Regions from separate parts of the Acidovorax sp. Q11 genome, predicted to be linked through region 1. Evidence: riboswitches for the same ligand, from Rfam matches in the RefSeq annotation. Region 1 holds a riboswitch; the other holds the start of a gene.
What was found. A riboswitch is a leader RNA that binds a small molecule or an ion and turns the genes downstream of it on or off. The one in region 1 is predicted to bind glycine.

Region 1 (9,282 bases):
CGCGCTGCTCGGCCACGGCAGCCTGCGCGACCAGCGCTTCCTGCGTGGCCTTGTCCAGCGCGTCAAATGCCTTCTGGTTCACGACCACCGCGTTGCGTGGCAGCCAGGCGGCCACCCCGTAGAAATACTTCACGCTCTCGTAGAGCTTGCTGTCCACGCCGCTGGCGCTGGAAGTCAGGAAGTTGTCCACGGTGCCGGTGCTCAGTGCGGCAGACAGCTCGGCCAATTGGATGGTGACGGGCTGGGCACCCACCGCACTCGCGATGTACGAGGTGGCGGGGTTGTAAGCGCGCATCTTGGTGCCTTTCAGGTCCTTGAGCGCCGTCACCGGCTTGACGGAGTACAGACTCTGCGCGGGCCATGGCACGGTGTACAGGAGCTTCATGCCCTGGGCGCCCAGTGTCTTGACAAGCAAGGGACGGGATGCCTGATCCAGCCGCTTGGACTCAACATAGCTGGTGGCCAGAAAAGGAATGGAGTCAACGCCATAGGCAGCCGCCTCGTTGGCTGCGCCCGACAGGATGAATTCGCCCAAAGCGACCTGGCCCGACTGCACGGTGCGCTTGATTTCATTGGCCTTGAACAGCGATGCGTTGGGGTGCACCGTGATCTTGAGCTTGCCGCCCGTGGCCTTGTCCACGTCCTGCACGAACTGCTGCAGGTTCTGCACCTGGAAGGTGTTCAATGCATAGCCTGACGGGAGATCCCATTTGGTCTGGGCTTGCGAAAGTCCAGCGACAGCGAGGGCGCACATACCGAAAGCGATTTTCTTCATGGGGAACTCCTTGGGCCTTAAAAGCTGGCCAGTTGATGGTTGAAAAGGTCGGTCACCAGCATGCAGCCCGGCGCGTGGGTGATGCAGAACGCCGGTTGGGCATTGAGGATGGCGGACTGCGGCGTAACGCCACAGGCCCAGAACACGGGAATCTCATCGGGCAGCAGCGCCACGGCGTCGCCGTAGTCGGGCTTGGCAATGTCGGCAATGCCGATGAGCGCGGGGTCGCCGATGTGCACCGGCGCGCCGTGCACGTTGGGAAAGCGCGAGGTGACCTGCACGGCACGAATCACATCCGCCGCAGGCATGGGCCGCATGGACACCACCATCGCGCCGCCAAAGGGCCCGGCGGGTTCGGTGGCGATGTTGGTGCGGTACATGGCCACGTTCTTGCCTTCGTTGATGTGGCGCAGGCTGATACCGGCTTCTTGCAGCGCCGACTCGAACGAGAACGAACAGCCAAGCACAAAGGTCACAAGGTCGGGGCGCCAGAGGTCGGTGATGTCGGTCACTTCTTGCGCCAGCTCACCATGGCGCCAGACGCGGTACTGCGGCACGTCGCTGCGGATGTCGATGCCCTCGCCCAGCGATGGCAGCATGACCTGGCCGGGCTCGCTCACGGCCAGCACCGGGCAGGGCTTGGGGTTGCGCTGGCAAAAGCGCAGAAAATCACCCGCCTGCACCTCCGGCAGGATCACCAGGTTGCCCTGCACCCGGCCATGCGCCAGGCCGCTGGTGTGCGATGCCCAGGCGCCTTGCCGGATGATGCTGCGCACATGGCCGGGGTGGTTGATGCCCTCGGCGCCAAACACTGCCAGCGCTTTTTCTTGAACTGAATCCACCGTGTTTCCTTGCATTGAGAAATGTCAATTGCATGACGTTGGGCGGATTGTGTTGGGCTGCGCTGCCTGCTGGCAAATTCAAAAATTTTCTCTTAGCTCATCGATTTTTTCGATGCACACCATTGGGGCAAGGAGAACCAAGTTGGTGCCAAGGGTTAACCCTTGCAGACGATTCAAGGGTTAACCCGGGCATGGTGGATGGCGCGCAAAAAACGCTGCGCAATGGCGTTTCTTGCCCTTGCGGGCAGTTCGACCCAGCTTTGATCAGCGCCCGCAGGATGAAGGGTGGAACGCTGAACGTGCGGCGTTGCATGCACTGCGCCGGTGCATGCATGCGCCAGGGATCGCTCAGGCTTGGGCTTTGCGCGCCTTGGATGGCGGCTGTTGGGTGTCGATAAAACTGAGCGCTGAACGCACGACGGCCTCCATCGCCGGTGACGAGGGGTCTTCGCGGTAGCTCACGTGGATGGGCAGAGGCTTCAGCGGGGTATCGCAGGCCAGCGCACGCAGGTCCGGGAACGCCAGCAGCCGCTGCACCGCCAGCCGGGGCAGCGTCGCCACGCCAAAGCCGCCCTGCACCAGCTGGACCATGGCCGAGATGGACGAGATGGTGTGCACGCAACGTGGCTCGACCTGGGCCTGGCGCAGCGTGTCGAGCAAAAACACATGGGGCTGAGAGCCGCGCTGAAAGGTCAGGATGTCGGCACCCGCGAAATCCTGGAGCGCATAGCGGCGTTTGCGGTGCGTCTTGCTATTGCCCACAAACACCATCTCCATCGGCGTGACGGCCTGGCTGCGAATGCCGTCGGCTGCGGCAGGCAACGCGGCAAACACGGCGTCCAGCGTGCCCCGGCGGATCTGGTCGAGCAACACGGGCGTGGTCTCCACCGTCAGTTCCAGCTCCAGCAGCGGGTTGTCCTTGCGCAGTTGCTCCACCCACGGAATGAGCCACGAGTGCAGCACCGATTCGATGGCGCCGAGACGGATCGACACCTCCAGCGGCCCGCCCGAGCCCATCTCGGCCTTGAGCTGGCGCTGCAGCTCCAGCATGCGCTTGGCGTAGACCAGAAAACGGGCCCCGGCCACCGTGAGCTTGAAGTGCTTGTCGCGCCGGTCGAGCAGCAGCACGCCCAGCTCTTCTTCGAGTGCCGCAATGCGACTTGACATGGCCGACTGCGTGAGGAACAGCTTCTCGGCCGCACGTGTCACGCTCTTGAGGGAGGCCACCCAGTAGAAGGCTTCGACAAATCGCAGGTTCATGGTGGAGGCTCCCAAGCGCATTCCAGCAAACGCAGAATGCTCCTATTTTGATAGCTTAAAACGCTTGACCATAGCGCGGAAGCGGCCATTTTTATTCAAATCGACCCCACAAAAAGCGGCAGATCGGCCTTCTTGAGCGTGCGCAGCACAAAGCTGGATCGGCTGTGGCGTATGCCCTTGATCTTGTAGAGCTTCTCGCGCAGCAGGCGTTCGTAGTCACGCGTGTCCTTGACCACGATGCGCAGCAGGTAGTTTGAAGTGCTTGTCGCGCCGGTCGAGCAGCAGCACGCCCAGCTCTTCTTCGAGTGCCGCAATGCGACTTGACATGGCCGACTGCGTGAGGAACAGCTTCTCGGCCGCACGTGTCACGCTCTTGAGGGAGGCTACCCAGTAGAAGGCTTCGACAAATCGCAGGTTCATGGTGGAGGCTCCCAAGCGCATTTCAGCAAACGCCGAATGCTCCTATTTTGATAGCACAAAGCGCTTGACCATAGCGCGGAAGCGGCCATTTTTATTCAAATCGACCCCACAAAAAGCGGCAGATCGGCCTTCTTGAGCGTGCGCAGCACAAAGCTGGATCGGCTGTGGCGTATGCCCTTGATCTTGTAGAGCTTCTCGCGCAGCAGGCGTTCGTAGTCACGCGTGTCCTTGACCACGATGCGCAGCAGGTAGTCGTAGTCGCCCGACACCAGGTGTGCCTCGATCACCTCAGGAATGCTGGCCAGGGTCTCGCCAAATTTTTCGAGCGTGTTGTCCGAATGGCTGTCGAGCGTGACCTGCACCAGCACCGTGTCGGCCAGGTCGAGCGACTGCGGGTTGATGCGCACCGTGTAGCCCTGGATGACACCCGCCTCTTCCATCTTCTTGATGCGCCCCCAGCAGGGCGACGGGCTCAGGCCCACGGTCTGGCCGATCTCTTGCAAGCTGGCGCGCGCGTTGCCCTGCAGCACGGCGAGAATTTTTCTATCGAGGCGATCCATCGGCCGGATTATTCACAAAATTCTTCCATTGCAGCAAATTTTTCTGCAAACAAGGCCAATCGAAGCGAATTCAGCAAATTCATCTCTGCCACGCGGCGCATACTTCTTTCATCAAGGCGCTCTTACCGGAGCGCACAAACTGACAAGGCCCCGGCTGGTTACCGCCAGCACGGGGCCCTTGGCATTCCGGGCCCCATCACGAGCACCCGGCGGCGGCCATACAGACCGCATGTACAGGTCTGCCAGCCCAGCACTCGGAGTGTCGCCAATGCAACTGCAAACGCCCTGCAGCCCAGTTAATAAGCACGCTTACCAGCACAAACCCGGATGCCTGCGGCCATGCTGCACCGCCATAATTTCAGCGAGGTCGGGGGCGGCTCCGCAAGGGCCCCAGCGCAACCCACCCCTGCCCCACCATCAACAGGAGACACCATGCAATTGACCAGACTCGTCGTCGGCCTGAGCCTCGCGCTCGGCTTTGTGGCCACCGCTGCCGCGCAGACCACCATGCGCATCAGCATCTCGACGGCCCAGAATTCTCACCAGGGGATTGCCATCGACACGTTTGCCAAGGAAGTCGAAAAGCGCACCAGTGGCCGCTACAAGGTGCAGACCTTCTACAACGGCGCCCTGGGTGGCGAGCGCGAGTCGATCGAAGCCGTGCAGCTGGGCACGCAGGAGCTGGCGTTCAGCTCCACAGGCCCCATCCCCAACTTTGTGCCAGAGACCAAGATCCTGGACGTGCCCTTCCTGTTCCGCGACAAGGCCCACGCCCGCGCCGTGCTGGACGGCCCCATCGGCCAGGAGATGCTGACCAAGTTCGACAGCAAGGGCTTCAAGGCCCTGGCCTGGGCCGAAAACGGCTTCCGCCATATGACCAACAGCAAGCGTTCGGTGAACACGCCCGATGACCTCAAGGGCCTGAAGATGCGCACGATGGAGAACCCCGTGCACATCGCCGCGTACAAGGGCTTTGGCATCATCACCACGCCCATGGCCTTCCCCGAAGTGTTCACGGCCCTGCAACAAGGTACTGTGGACGGCCAGGAGAACCCGCTGCCCGTGATCATCTCGGCCAAGTTCGACCAGGTGCAAAAGCACCTGACACTGACCGGCCACGTGTATTCGCCTGCCATCTTCGTGATGAACAAGGGCGCTTTCGAGAAACTGTCGGCCGCGGACAAACAGGCCTTCATCGACGCCGCCAAGGAAGGCACCAAGGCCAATCGGGCCCGCGTGGACGAAGACGATGCCAAGGGTGTGGCCGACCTGCGCGCCAAGGGCATGACGGTGGTGGACAACCCCGACAAGTCCAAGTTTGTGGCCGCACTGGCCCCCGTGAATGCCGAATTCGAAAAACAGTTCGGCAAGGCCACGCTCGACAAGATCCGCGATTTCAAGTGATGCCCACGCTACTATCGTTGTAGTAGCAACCAACGCCCGTAGCGCAAGCGCTATCGGGCGTTTTTATTCTCGCCCCGGGTTTATTGCCTGATTGCTTACCGTGTTGTTCCCCCTGTTGATTCAACAACTGCCCATGGCTGGAACCGCCCCATGAAAAATGCTTTTCTCACCTTTGAACGATGGACCACGTTCATCGCCATGCTGGGGGCCTGCGCCATGCTGGCCCTGTCTGCCTCGCTGGGCATGTTCCAGATCCTCATGCGCTTTGTGCTGGAGCAGCCCGCCGAATGGACGGAAGTGCTGATCCGCTTCAGCCTGATCTGGATGGTGTTCCTCGCCATCCCCGCCGCCTTCCGCCAGGGGGCGATGGTGAGCGTGGATGTGCTGTACCGCTGGAGCCCTCCCGCCCTGCGGCGGGTGCTGGACTGGGTGGTCGCGCTGGCAGCCCTGGCGCTGATCGGCATCGTCATCTGGTACGGCTGGGACTACGCCCAGCGCGGTGGTGTGCAGAGCATGGCAGGGCTGGAATCCGTATCGATGTTCTGGGCCTACCTGGCCATGCCCATCGGCGGCCTGTTCTGCACTGTCGGCATCATCGGCAATCTCATCGACCCCCTGCGCATGGAACTGGAGACCGCCCAATGAGCATGGTCATGATTTCAACGATGGTGATTTGCTTTGCACTCACCATTTCGGTGGCCGTGTCCATCGGCCTCGCTTCCATCCTGGGCATCCAGGCATCCAACGCCAACATGCTGATCTCGGTGAAGGAGATGTTCGCCTCGATCAACAAGTTTCCGCTGGCGGCCATCCCCTTCTTCATCCTCGCGGGCAACCTGATGGAGACCGGTGGCATCTCGCGCCGCCTGGTGGAGTTTGCCAAGAGCATCGTGGGCGGCGTGCAGGGCGGCCTGCCCATGACCTGCGTGCTCACCTGCATGATCTTCGCGGCCGTTTCGGGCTCGTCGGTAGCCACCACGTTTGCGATTGGTGCCATCCTGATCCCCGCGCTCATCAAGCATGGCTACCCCACCAGCTATGCGGCGGCGCTGCAGGCCACCAGTGCCGAGCTGGGCGTGATCATTCCGCCCTCGATTCCGATGATCCTGTACGGCGTGAGCGCCGAAGTGTCCATTGGCGAGCTGTTCATCGCGGGCTTTGGCCCGGGCCTGCTGATCAGCGCCGCGCTGATGCTCTTCGTATGGGCGTACTGCAAGTACAAGGGCTGGGGCAAGAACGACGGCGATGGCCGCATGCCCTTTGGCAAGGCCACGCTGCAGGCAGGCTGGGCGCTGCTCATGCCTGTGATCATCCTGGGCGGCATCTACGGCGGCGTTTTCACCCCCACCGAAGCATCGGCCGTGGCCGTGTTCTATGCGCTCATCGTCGGCATGGTGATCTACCGCGAGATCCGCATCAAGGACCTGTTCGCCATCCTGCGCAAGTCGGCCATCTCGTCGGCGGTGATCATGTTCATCATCGCCAACGCCGGGCTGTTTGCGTTCCTCATCACACGTGCCGGGGTGCCCGATGCCATCGGCCGCTGGCTCGAAGCCGTGCTGCAGTCCCCTGCCCTGTTCCTGCTGGGCGTGAATGCGGCGCTGTTCGTGATCGGCATGTTCATCGAGACCAGCGCCGCCATCATCGTGCTGGCGCCCATCCTGGCGCCCGTGGCCATGCACTTTGGCATCGACCCGGTGCATTTCGGGCTGATCATGGTGGTGAACCTGGCGCTGGGCATGATCACACCGCCCTTTGGTGTGAACCTGTTTGCGGCCTGCACGGTGGCCAAGATCTCGCTGGACCGGATCATCAAACACCTGCTGCCTTTTGTGTGCGTGATCCTGGTGTGCCTGCTGGTCATTACCTATGTGCCATCGATTTCTCTGGCCTTGCGTGACCTGGTCTATGCCAAGTAGGCGTTAGAATCCCGCCCGTCAGGAGAGAGTGCTCCGCCCGCCAAACAGGGCGTGCAGCACCGCCGAAGGCGCAGGCAGCAGCCGAACGCTCAGGCAAAAGGACTGACAACCGCCCGCAGTGATGCGGGCGTTCCCTTGCTGGAGAGAGATGGCCCACCGCACCGCGTGATGAGGCCATCCACCGAAGGAGCAAACCGCATGGCCAGCCAGGGCGCTGCGGTGAATCTCTCAGGTAAAGCGGACAGCAGGGCAAATCCCGTGGCCACCCGTGTGGCTGCGGCCCCCATTTGCCCCGGAGTTCCGCCATGTCAGCCCCTGCCACGTCTACCCTGCTCACCACGCCCCTGAACGCCCTGCACATCGAGCTGGGCGCCCGCATGGTGCCTTTTGCGGGCTATTCCATGCCCGTGCAGTACCCCGCAGGCCTGATGGCCGAGCATGTGCACACCCGCACCGCAGCGGGCTTGTTCGACGTATCGCACATGGGCCAGCTCAAACTCATCGGCGCCGATGCAGCTGCGGCGTTTGAAACCCTGATGCCCGTGGACGTGATCGACCTGCCCGTAGGCAAGCAGCGCTACGGGTTGCTGCTCACCGACGAGGGCACGGTCATTGACGACCTGATGTTCTTCAACCAGGGCGAGGTGAATGGAGAGTCCACGCTGTTCGTGATCGTGAATGGCGCCTGCAAGGTGGGCGACATTGCCCATATCCAGGCCCGCATCGGCCAGCGCTGCAAAGTGGTGCCCATGCCCGACCACGCCCTGCTCGCACTGCAGGGCCCGCAGGCCGTCACCGCCCTCGCCCGCCTCGCGCCCGGCGTGGGAAAACTGGTGTTCATGACCGGCGGCGCATTCAGCATTGCAGGCTGCGACTGCTTTGTGACCCGCAGCGGCTACACCGGTGAAGACGGTTTTGAAATCTCGGTGCCCGCTGCGCAGGCCGACACCCTGGCCCGCGCCCTGCTTGCCCAGCCCGAGGTCAAACCCATCGGCCTGGGTGCCCGCAACTCGCTGCGTCTCGAAGCGGGCCTGTGCCTGTACGGCAACGACATCGACACCACCACCACGCCGCCTGAAGCCGCACTGAACTGGGCCATCCAGAAGGTGCGCCGCACCGGTGGCGCCCGCGCGGGCGGCTTCCCGGGCGCCGACAAAGTCTTGGCGCAGATCGACAACCCCGCCACCCTGCTACGCAAGCGCGTAGGCCTGGTGGCGCTGGAACGTGTGCCCGTACGCGAGCACACCGAGCTGCAAAGCACGGACGGCCAGAAGATCGGCGAAGTCACCAGTGGCCTGCTGGGCCCCACGGTGAACGAGCCCGTGGCCATGGGCTATGTGGCGCCCGCATTTGCCGCCATCGGCACGCGTGTGAACGCTATCGTGCGCGGCAAGGCCGTGCCCATGGAAGTGCGCGCCATGCCTTTCACGCCCGCCAACTACTTTCGCGGCTGAAGAAATGACATACCCCCTGAGTCGCCTACGGCGCCTTCCCCCTGGAAGGGGGACGCCCCCAGCGCGGCGGGGCGGCCCTTGCGCGGGGGCGCTGGCATGCGCCACGCACGTCGCACACGCCAAGGCATAAACCACGGCCCTTTGCCGCTTACATTGCTGATTCCTTTATTTACCCGTTGCTTGAGGAGCTTCCCCATGACCGTCAAATTTTCCAAAGAACACGAATGGATCAACACCGCCGACACCGCTGCTGCCGTGGTGGGCATCACCGTGCACGCACAAGATGCGCTGGGCGACGTGGTGTTTGTGGACCTGCCCGAGGTGGGTGCGAGCTTCAGCCAGGGTGACGTGGCGGGCGTGGTCGAGTCCGTGAAGGCTGCTGCCGACGTGTACATGCCCGTGACCGGCGAGATCGTGGAAGTGAACGAAGCCCTGCGCGCCGACCCGTCGCTGGCCAACAGCGACCCGCTGGGCGCGGGCTGGTTCTTCAAGGTCAAGCTGGCCGATGTGGCCCAGCTCGACGCCCTGATGGACGAGACGGCCTACACGGCCTTTGCAGCCAACGCCTGATGGGCGCTTGGCCCATTCGTCTCCGGTTTCAAAACCATAGCTGCCTGCGTTTGATTCCATTGGATTTCAAAGAAAAAT
Region 2 (9,282 bases), on a different contig from region 1:
CTGCTGGGCATGCTGCAACTGGCGCGGCAGACGCTGGGCAGTGCCCCGGCTGCCCCATCCGCGCGCAGCCCCGAGCCCCCGGCGCCGCCCCCACGCCGCGCCACACGCGCGCCCCGCACCCCGGCGGCGGCACCCGCCGCCACCCACAAAAAGAAGAGCACACCATGAATTCGCCCGCCGCTATCGCAGCCCCCACCACCGCGCGCGCCACCCAGGTGCCACAGGGCACGGCCATCCACGCCACGCTGCCCGGGGCCGATTTTTTTGACGCCTACGAGGTGACCGACCGACACCCCGCACGCTCGGCCCTGCAGTCGTGGCTGGATGTGGCGGCCCGCACCCCGGCATGGACACGCGCCCTCATGTTTGTGCGCAACAAGGCCGTGCGCCTGGTGGGCCTGAAGGACCTGGGCCAGTTGCACGACGGCCACCCGCCCGCCAGTGGCCGCGCACTGCGCGACGCGCGCAGCTACCGCGTGGGCGACCGGGTGGGCATCTTCCGCATCCGGCACCTGAGCGACACCGAGGTGGTGATGGGCCAGGACGACAAGCACCTGGACGTGCAGGTGTCCATCTGCAAACAGCCCGCGGCTCCCGGCGCCGCGCCCCGGGTGGTGCTGAGCACGGTGGTGCACATCCACAACACACTGGGCCACGCGTACATGGCGGTGATCACGCCGATCCACCGCGTGATTGCACGCGGCACGGCGCAGCGCCTGGCAAACCATGGCCAAAACTGAAACGGACGCCCCGCGCACCGGCAAGCTGGCCCGCAGCGCCATCACCGGGCTGGCGGCAGCGCGCATCGGCATGGCCGAGCTCTCGCACCGCACGCGCAAGCGTTCAGCCCAGGCGCAGGCCGAGCACGAGGCAGCGCTGGGCCGCATCTTGTTCGGCGCGCTGGGGCAGTTGCGGGGTTCGGCGCTCAAGGTGTCGCAGCTGCTCAGCATGCACCCGCAGCTGCTGCCCGAGGGCGTGCGGCGCGAGCTGGCCCGCGCCCACCACCAGGCCCCACCGCTCAACCGCGCACTGGTGGGCCGCGTGTTCCGCCAGGCCTTCGGGCAAGAGCCCGAGGCGCTGTTCGACCACTTCGAGCCCACCGCATTTGCCGCCGCCAGCCTGGGCCAGGTGCACCGCGCACAGCTGACGGGCCACGGCACGGTGGCCGTGAAGGTGCAGTACCCCGGCATCGCCGCCACCATTGCCAGCGACATGCAGCTCATGCGTGCCGCGCTGCGCGCACTGGCCCACACCGATCTGCCCCTGCCCACCGACGCGGTGATGGACGGCGTGATGGCCGAGATCGAAGCCACCCTGCTGCGCGAGGTGGACTACCTGCAGGAGGCCGAACAGCTGCAGTGGTTTGCAGAGCACGCCGCGCAGCCGGGGGTGGTGATGGCCCGGCCCATCCTGTCGCACACCCGCGCCCAGGTGCTCACGCAGCAGTTTCTGCCGGGCCAGCCGCTGCAGGCCTGGCTGGCCACCCAACCCACGCAGGTGCAGCGCGACCAGGCCGGGCAGCACCTGTGGGACTGGTTCATGCACTGCCTCTTTGTGCTGGGGCGGGTGCATGCCGACCCGCACCCGGGCAACTTTGTGTTTGCGCCCGATGGCACGGTGGGCGTGCTGGACTTTGGCTGCACGCGCAGCCTGTCCGCAGGGTTTCGCGCCCAGGTGGCGCAGGCTTGGTCGGCGCTGCTGCGGCCTGCGGACGACCCGCAGCGCCATGCACTCGTGCTGCAGGCCTACCAGGCCCTGGGTCTGGCCGGGGCCGATGTGAGCCTGCCCACCTACTGCACTGACCTGGCCCCCGCGCTGGCCGAGATGCAGGCCTGGCAGATCGAGCCCTTCACACAGGCGGTGTTTGACTTTGGCACCAAGACCCCACCGCCGCTGACCCCACCCGCCGACCAGCGCGTGCTGGGCCGCCACCTGCAGCAAGTGCCCTGCGAAATGCCCGCGTTCGAGCGCATGTGGATGGGACTGATGCACCTGCTCACGCAACTGGGCGCACGGGTGCACACCCGGGGCGCGCACTGGCTCGCCCGCACCACCGCCAAGCCCTGACCACCTGACCATGCCCCCTTCACGGAGCTTGCCCGCCATGACCCTCACCCCCCCACCTCCTTTTACGCTTCGCACCGCCTGGAAGGGCCTGTGGCTGCTCGCCGTGGCCGCCATCCACACGCTGTTTGCCGCCATCGTGTTCCCGCCCCAGTTGGAGGAGATCGTTCGGCGCGGCGTGATCGACAGCGTGGGCACCGACCCCATGGCGGGCGCTGTGGCCTGGTTCGTGCTGTTTGGCGCCGTGCTGGCCCTGCTGGGCTGGGCCGTGCTGCTGATCGAGCGCCATGCGGCGCCAGCCCCCGGCTTGCTGCGTCCACTGGGTCTGGGGGTGCTGGCCCTGGCACTGCTGGGCATCGCGCTCATGCCCGCATCGGGCTTCTGGCTGGTGCTGCCACCCGCGCTGGCAATGTGCTGGTCCCCCGGCCAACGGACCCTGGCCGCCTGAGCAGTGCCCAGTCCCAAGAGGAGACAAAACATGAACACTTCGCTGGTGCTTGCAGCCGTGGGCCTGGCCCTGGTGGGCGCCGTCCATTCCGTGCTCGGAGAAATCCTGGTGTTCCGCACCCTGCGCCTGCGTGGCGTGGTGCCCACAGGCGGCCAGCCCGTGCTGCGCGAGCAGCATGTGCGCATCCTCTGGGGCAGCTGGCACCTGGTGACGGTGCTGGGCTGGGCCTTCAGCGCCCTGCTGTGGCGCCTGGGCATGGTGCCCGTGGACGCGGGCCTGGGCGCCTGGGTAGCGGATGTGGCGGCAGGCGCCACGCTGGCCTGCGGGCTGCTCGTATTTTTTGCCACCGAGGGGCGGCACCCCGCATGGGTAGCGCTGATGCTGCTGGCGGTGGTGATCTGGTGGCGCTGAGCCCTGCCGCGAGCGTGACAAAAATCACACTCCTCCCATGCGCCTCCGCCCCAGGAAACACAACTTCACAAGACTTCGCAATCCGACTACACCGGCTTGACGCAGGGCCCGCAGCATCAAGGCTCCGGTTCCGACAGGGACCATTTTTAGGAGTTCACCATGGCCCGCAATGCACTCGCCGCTGTATCCATCGCCCTGCTGACGCTGGCTGCCGCCACGGCAGCGCACGCGCAGCACACCAGCGCCACCGTTGTCATCGGTGCGGACGCGCCCCGCTACCACGGCCCGGCGCCTGTGGTGGTGCAGTACCAGGCGCCCCCACCACCCCGCCATGAGGCCGTGCCCCACCCACGCCGGGGCATGGTCTGGGTGCCCGGCCACTGGGAGTGGCGTGGCCACCGCCATGTCTGGCAGCAAGGCCACTGGGTCAAGGCCCGCCCCGGGTACCACTACCGCGAACCGCGCTGGGTGGAACATGGCGGCCGCTGGGACATGCAGCGTGGCGGCTGGGACCGCGACCGGGATGGTGTGCCCAACCGCCACGACCGGGACCGCGATGGCGACGGTGTATCCAACCGCCACGACCGCAGCCCCGACAACCCTTACCGCAACTGAGAGCCTGTTTACGATCTCGCAGGAGATCACAAACAGGCGCTGAAAGGCGCGGCGGACTGGGGCAGCGTTGGCTGGGTGCTGTTCAGTCGAACACCAGCTCCGCCAGGCCCAGGCCCGGGAAATCCGCCACCACCCGGGTGCCCGGCGCCACCAGCACGGTGCCGGTGCACGAGCCCGTCGTCACCCACTGGCCTGCGCGCAGCCCGCCCAGGCTGTGTGCGCCTTCGTTGGCCAGCCACACCAGCAACCGCAGCGGGTCGCCCGCCGGGTTGCCCCAGGTGGTGTGCTGCACGGCCACCGATTCGTTCACCCACAGCCTCACCCCTTGCGCCAGCGGCTGCACTGCCGCTAGATCGGCCGTCCCGGCGCCCACCACCAGGGCGCCATGGCAGGCTTGATCGGCCAGGCGGCTCCATTCGCCCTGCTGGGCCCAGGCGGCAAAACGGGTGTCGCACACCTCGATGGCAGCGCGCACCGACACCAGGGCCGCACGCACCTCGTCCAGGCTGTAGGGCGCGGCGCGCGGGGGCAGATCGGCGCCCAGTTCGTAGGCCAGTTCCGCCTCCACCCCCAGCACCACAAAACCGGCGGCGGGCAGGTGCACAGCGGCTTGCCCGGCGTGCTGGGCCTGCGCCACCCAGACCGAATCGCGGGTGAGCGCCGCGCGCGCGGGCAGTGCATCGGGCGATGCCGCGCCCACCTTCCAGCCCGCGACCTCGCCGCGCTCGCGCACCACCGCGTCCTGCACCGCATAGGCTTGGGCCGCGTTCTGCGGGCGCAACCCAGCGGGCAGGTCCAGCGGGCGGGGCGTGCGCCCCTGGCGGGCCATGGTGAGCACGGCGGCACTGGTCTGCGGGTCAAAGGCGGTATCGGGCATGGGGCGGTTCCAGGGTCAGGGAGATCGGCAAATTATGGCCACCAGCCACCGGGGGCCCACGGCCCCAGCATCAGCAACGATTGCGGCCCATTAGCGCACAGGAGTCGGTTTTCGCGTGTCGTGCGCTCCTAGAATGGCCCCCGCAGGAGAGCGCAGTGGCACCGCCCGCTGTGCACCGAAGGCGCAAACTCCCATACACGCTCAGGTTCCGTACTGCACCATTTTTCAAAGCCGTCTGGAGAGCCGCTTCGCGCAACGCGAAGCGCACCGAAGGAGCAAGCCGCAGCCCGGGTGGGATGGCGGTGAATCTCTCAGGTACCAAGGACAGGGGGAGCGGCAGCCTGGCGGACATGCGCCAGCTGCTTGCTATTGATTTAGTAGCTGCAATCGCATACCCATCAGGCGCAGACCCCTTAAAAGGCTTCAAAAATGCGCGTGATCGTTCTCGGCGCCGGCTTGCTCGGCGTGACTTCGGCTTATTTCCTCTCGCAACTCGGTCACGAGGTGACCGTCATCGACCGCCAGGGTGCGCCCGGCGCCGAAACCAGCTTTGCCAACGGCGGCCAGATCTCGGTGAGCCATGCCGAGCCCTGGGCCAACCCCAGCGCGCCGCTCAAGGTGCTGCAGTGGCTGGGCAAGGAGGACGCGCCTCTGCTGTTCCGCATCCGAGCCGACATGCGCCAGTGGCTGTGGGGCCTGTCTTTTTTGCGCAACTGCACGCCCGCGCGCACGCGCCACAACATCGAGCAGATCGTGCGCCTGGGCACCTACAGCCGCGACACGCTGCAGCAGCTGCGCGCGGCCACCGGCCTCCAGTACGACCAGCGCACGCAGGGCATCCTCCACTTCTATACCAACCAAAAGGAATTCGACGGCGCACTGGCCCCGGCCGAGCAGATGCGCCAGCTGGGCTGCGAGCGCCAGGTCATCAGCGCCGACGAGGCCGTGCGCCTTGAACCCGCGCTGGCCCACATCCGCCCGCAGCTGGCGGGCGCCACCTACACGGCCGAGGACGAATCGGGCGATGCCAACCAGTTCACGCGCGAGCTGGCCAAGCTGTGCGAGGCGGCGGGCGTGCAGTTCCGCATGGGCCACCACATCACCGCACTGCGCGAGGCAGGCGGCCGCATCGACCACGTGGAAGTGACCAACGCCGAGGGCCGGTTCGAGCGCGTGCGCGGCGATGCGTTTGTGCTGGCCATGGGCTCGTTCAGCCCGCTGCTGGCACAGCCGCTGGGCATCCAGCTGCCCATCTACCCGGCCAAGGGCTACTCGGTGACGATGCCGGTGAAAGACGCCAGCAAGGCGCACCAGGTGAGCCTGACAGACGACGAGTTCAAGCTCGTGTTCTCGCGCTACACCAGCGAACGCGGCGGTGATCGCCTGCGCATTGCAGGCACGGCCGAGCTGAACGGCTACGACCGCCACCTGAACCAGGTGCGCTGCGAGGCCATCGTGCGGCGTGTGGAACAGCTTTTCCCTGGCGCGGGCGACGCGAGCCAGGCCCAGTTCTGGAGCGGACTGCGCCCGGCTACACCGAGCAACGTGCCGCTGATCGGCAAGACGAAGGTGGGCAACCTGTTCCTCAACACCGGCCACGGCACGCTGGGCTGGACGCATGCCTGCGGCTCGGGCAAGGCCCTGGCCGACATCGTGAGCGGCCGCGTGCCCGAGGTGGACTTTGCGTTCCAGGGCTTGCAGGGGCGTGCGGCGGGCGCGGCGTTGGTGCCGTCGCGCACGGCGGCCTGAAGCAGCGCGCGGTTGCAGCGAGGCAGCGCTGCAACCGCCACGAAAGCCCGCGCCTACTTGGCCGCGCCCGTGGCGTGCGCCACAAACTGCGCCACGGCCAGCATGTCCTTCTCGCTCATGCGCTCGGCATACGAGGGCATCACGCCGATGCCTGCCTTCAGCGCGCGCAACACGCGGCCCGCGTCGGGTTTCAGCTCATCCAGCACCGGGCCCACCTGGCCCTCGGCCCCAGCGGCCTGCAGCGTGTGGCACACCGCGCAGGCGGGCTGGATCTTGGTGAACAGCTCCTTGCCACGCGCCAGTTCGGCAGGGTCGGCGGCCCAGGCCGCCGCACAGGCACCGACAGCCCACAGCGCCACCCCGAGGTGGCGCGCTCGGTTCCACCGCCCCATGTCAGGCGACAGCCACCGTGACAGCGTGGTCGCGCCAGCTGGCGTTGTTGTAGCCGCCCAGGTTTTCCTCGCGCTGCTCGGCCTGCACATTGCCCGCCGTGTCGGTGGCGCGGCTGGCCAGCACATGGCTGCCTGCCTCCAGACGCACGGGCAGCGCAAACTGCCGCCAGGCAAACGGGCCCAGGTCGGGGCCGATGAGCTTGGCCGCCAACCAGGTTTTGCCACCATCGACCGAGACTTCCACACCCTTGATGCCGCGTGTGCCGCCAAAGGCCACGCCATGCACCTGCACCTGCCCGGGCTTGAGCGCGCCCTTGTCGGGCAGCGGCCCGTTGATCCAGGACTTGACGCCCATCTCCCACACCGAAGGCTGGTCGGGGCTGGCCTTGCTGCCGGGGGGCGACATGCGGTAGCCGTGCGACATGATGCGTGCCTGTGACTGTGCGCTGGTAAACGCCACGCGCTTGACGTACTTGATGTTGTTCACGCCCTGGTAGCCCGGCACCACCAGCCGCAGCGGGCCGCCGTGCGCGAGCGACAGCAGCTCGCCATTCATCTCCCAGGCCAGGAGAGCGTCATCCAGTGCCTTCACGGGCACCGAGCGCTCCACCAGCACGGTGAGCGGGTCCACGCCCTCGGGCAGTTTTTCGCCGCCCGTGCCGGTCAGGTAAGCAGCACCATCGGCCAGGCCACCCAGGGCCGCCACCACGTTGCGCAGCGGCACACCGCTCCAGACCACACAACCTGCCGCACCCACCTGCCAGGGTGTGCCGCTGGGCTTGCTGGGGAAAAAGCCCCGCCCATTGCCCGAGCACTGCAGCACCGTGGCCACGGTTTCCACGCCCAGGGTGCGAAGTTCGGCCAGCGTCAGGCTGCGCGGGTTTTTCACCCCTTCGACGGATACGCTCCAGGCATCGCGGTTGTCCAGAATGGCCGCGTCGGGCGCAGGCAGGTTGTTACGCACGTACAGCTGGTTGGACGGCGTGATGACGCTGGTGCCGAATGCAGAGCGGCGCGTCTCCAGCGTGCTGGTGCTGTGCACGATCAGGGCTTCGGGCGTCTTCCAGCCTGCATAGGCGGGCAGCGGCTTGGCGGCCGGGGCAGCGGCCGCCTGGGCCCGGGCGTTGCCCGTCCACCCTGCCAGGCCCAGCGCGCCCAGGGCGGCGGCGCTTCCAGCCAGCAGGTGGCGGCGCGGCAAGGTCGTGGAATGTGTCATGGGAGGGTCTCCAAACTAGGGGGGGTGGGATGGGCAGGCAAGGGGGCCCGGCCCGGTGGCAGCCCCCTCTGGCCGATGGAGGCAGCCCGCATTCTGTGGGGCAGCTCCGGCCCGGCGCACGCAACATTGCGTTAACAGAAGTAACAGATACAAAACATCCGAAACATCTGCACGCATGTCAGATGGCGTGGGCATATTCGCCGCTTCGGAGAGAGAACGAAGAAAGGGCGACACCATGAACATCCAGAAAAAATCCAAAGCCCACCGTGCGAGCGCCCAGCTGGCCGTGCTGCTCTGCTGGGGCCTCGGCTGCAGTTCGGCACTGGCACAGCTCACGGCCATGGTGGCGGTGGAGCCCACCGCGCGCAAAGCCGCCCATTCCATCCTGCGCACGGCGGCCGAGTCGGGCCTGGCCAAGGCCTCGGGTCAGTCTGTGGCCCTGGCCACCAGCGACGACATGGCCGATGTGATGCGCGCCACCCGCAGCGCGGGCTACGACATCTTCATCGGCCCGGCGCAGGTGGCAGCCTCGGCGCTGCAGCGGGGCTATGAGCTGGTGGGCGCCACGCACAAGTCCGACAAGTACCTGCTGGTGGGGCTGGCGCAGATCGACGCCGTGCCCGCCATGAAGGGCCGCCGCCTTTACCTGCCGCAGCAGGACTCCATCTACACCTACATGGCGCGCGGCATGCTCAACGAGGCTGGGCTGTCGTTCCAGGACCTGCGTGCGGTGCAGTATGAAAAGTTTCCCCAGGCCGGGCTCACGGCCCTGACCCTGGGCTCCACCGACGCCACCGTGGTGCGCGAGGACGACTGGGCCGAGTGGGCAGCCGCACACCCCGGCACCGCGCGTGTGCTGGCCACCTCGCAACCCGTGCCAGGAGGGTTTTCGGTGGTCGTCAAGAAGGACCTGCCCACCGATGCGCGCAACCGGCTGGCCCAGTGGTTTGGCGCCACGCCGGCATCCACCGGCCTGCCGCCCGTCACCCTGCGCCCCGAAGCCACCGAATACCGCCGCGTGGCCGAGCTGGGCCTGTTCACCCCCACCAGCCTGCCGGGTGTGAGCCGCATCACCGCACGCGAGGCCCAGACCCTGCTGGCGCAGGGCGCCACCCTGGTGGACACGCGCACCGAGAAGGAATTCAAGGCCAAGCGCATCCGGGGCGCGGTGTTTGCGGCCTATGTGGAAAAAAGCCTCAAGGACGTGGCCTTCAATGCGGCGCAGGACGACTTCCAGGCGCTGGACAAGCTGCCGGGTCTGGACAAGGCCAAGCCGGTGATCTTTGCCTGCAATGGCGCCGAATGCTGGAAGTCCTACAAGGCGGCCAAGGTGGCGGCCGCCAAGGGCTACAAGTCGGTGTACTGGCTGCGCGGCGGCCTGCCCGAGTGGGATGCCACCGGCCTGCCCACAGAGGGCGGTTGAGCACTCCGCAACGGAACAACCGGGGCTTTTGCCCCGTTCCGTACAATCACTTGCAACTCAACACCCAAGGGCGCGCAAGGCGCCCTT

Region 2: another riboswitch for glycine. It lies ahead of ACYZGB_RS08335 (D-amino acid dehydrogenase); the one in region 1 lies ahead of gcvT (glycine cleavage system aminomethyltransferase GcvT).

The regions. Positions count from the first base shown of each region.
Region 1 is NZ_JBUDZG010000002.1:103,965-113,246, reverse strand. It holds gene ACYZGB_RS02950 (TRAP transporter substrate-binding protein) at 1-775, opposite strand, end outside; gene ACYZGB_RS02945 (putative hydro-lyase) at 793-1,569, opposite strand; gene ACYZGB_RS02940 (LysR family transcriptional regulator) at 1,966-2,877, opposite strand; partial or broken gene ACYZGB_RS02935 (Lrp/AsnC ligand binding domain-containing protein) at 2,973-3,131, opposite strand; partial or broken gene ACYZGB_RS02930 (LysR family transcriptional regulator) at 3,118-3,297, opposite strand; gene ACYZGB_RS02925 (Lrp/AsnC family transcriptional regulator) at 3,393-3,857, opposite strand; gene ACYZGB_RS02920 (TRAP transporter substrate-binding protein) at 4,290-5,261, shown strand; gene ACYZGB_RS02915 (TRAP transporter small permease) at 5,412-5,906, shown strand; gene ACYZGB_RS02910 (TRAP transporter large permease) at 5,903-7,180, shown strand; glycine riboswitch at 7,198-7,287, shown strand; glycine riboswitch at 7,309-7,435, shown strand; gene gcvT (glycine cleavage system aminomethyltransferase GcvT) at 7,486-8,634, shown strand; gene gcvH (glycine cleavage system protein GcvH) at 8,830-9,204, shown strand.
Region 2 is NZ_JBUDZG010000007.1:74,143-83,424, forward strand. It holds gene ACYZGB_RS08300 (TetR/AcrR family transcriptional regulator) at 1-168, shown strand, start outside; gene ACYZGB_RS08305 (DUF2867 domain-containing protein) at 165-740, shown strand; gene ACYZGB_RS08310 (ABC1 kinase family protein) at 727-2,067, shown strand; gene ACYZGB_RS08315 (DUF6463 family protein) at 2,105-2,512, shown strand; gene ACYZGB_RS08320 (hypothetical protein) at 2,543-2,923, shown strand; gene ACYZGB_RS08325 (YXWGXW repeat-containing protein) at 3,083-3,538, shown strand; gene ACYZGB_RS08330 (2-keto-4-pentenoate hydratase) at 3,621-4,415, opposite strand; glycine riboswitch at 4,641-4,753, shown strand; gene ACYZGB_RS08335 (D-amino acid dehydrogenase) at 4,845-6,164, shown strand; gene sorU (SorU family sulfite dehydrogenase c-type cytochrome subunit) at 6,218-6,556, opposite strand; gene sorT (SorT family sulfite dehydrogenase catalytic subunit) at 6,558-7,772, opposite strand; gene ACYZGB_RS08350 (rhodanese-like domain-containing protein) at 8,008-9,195, shown strand.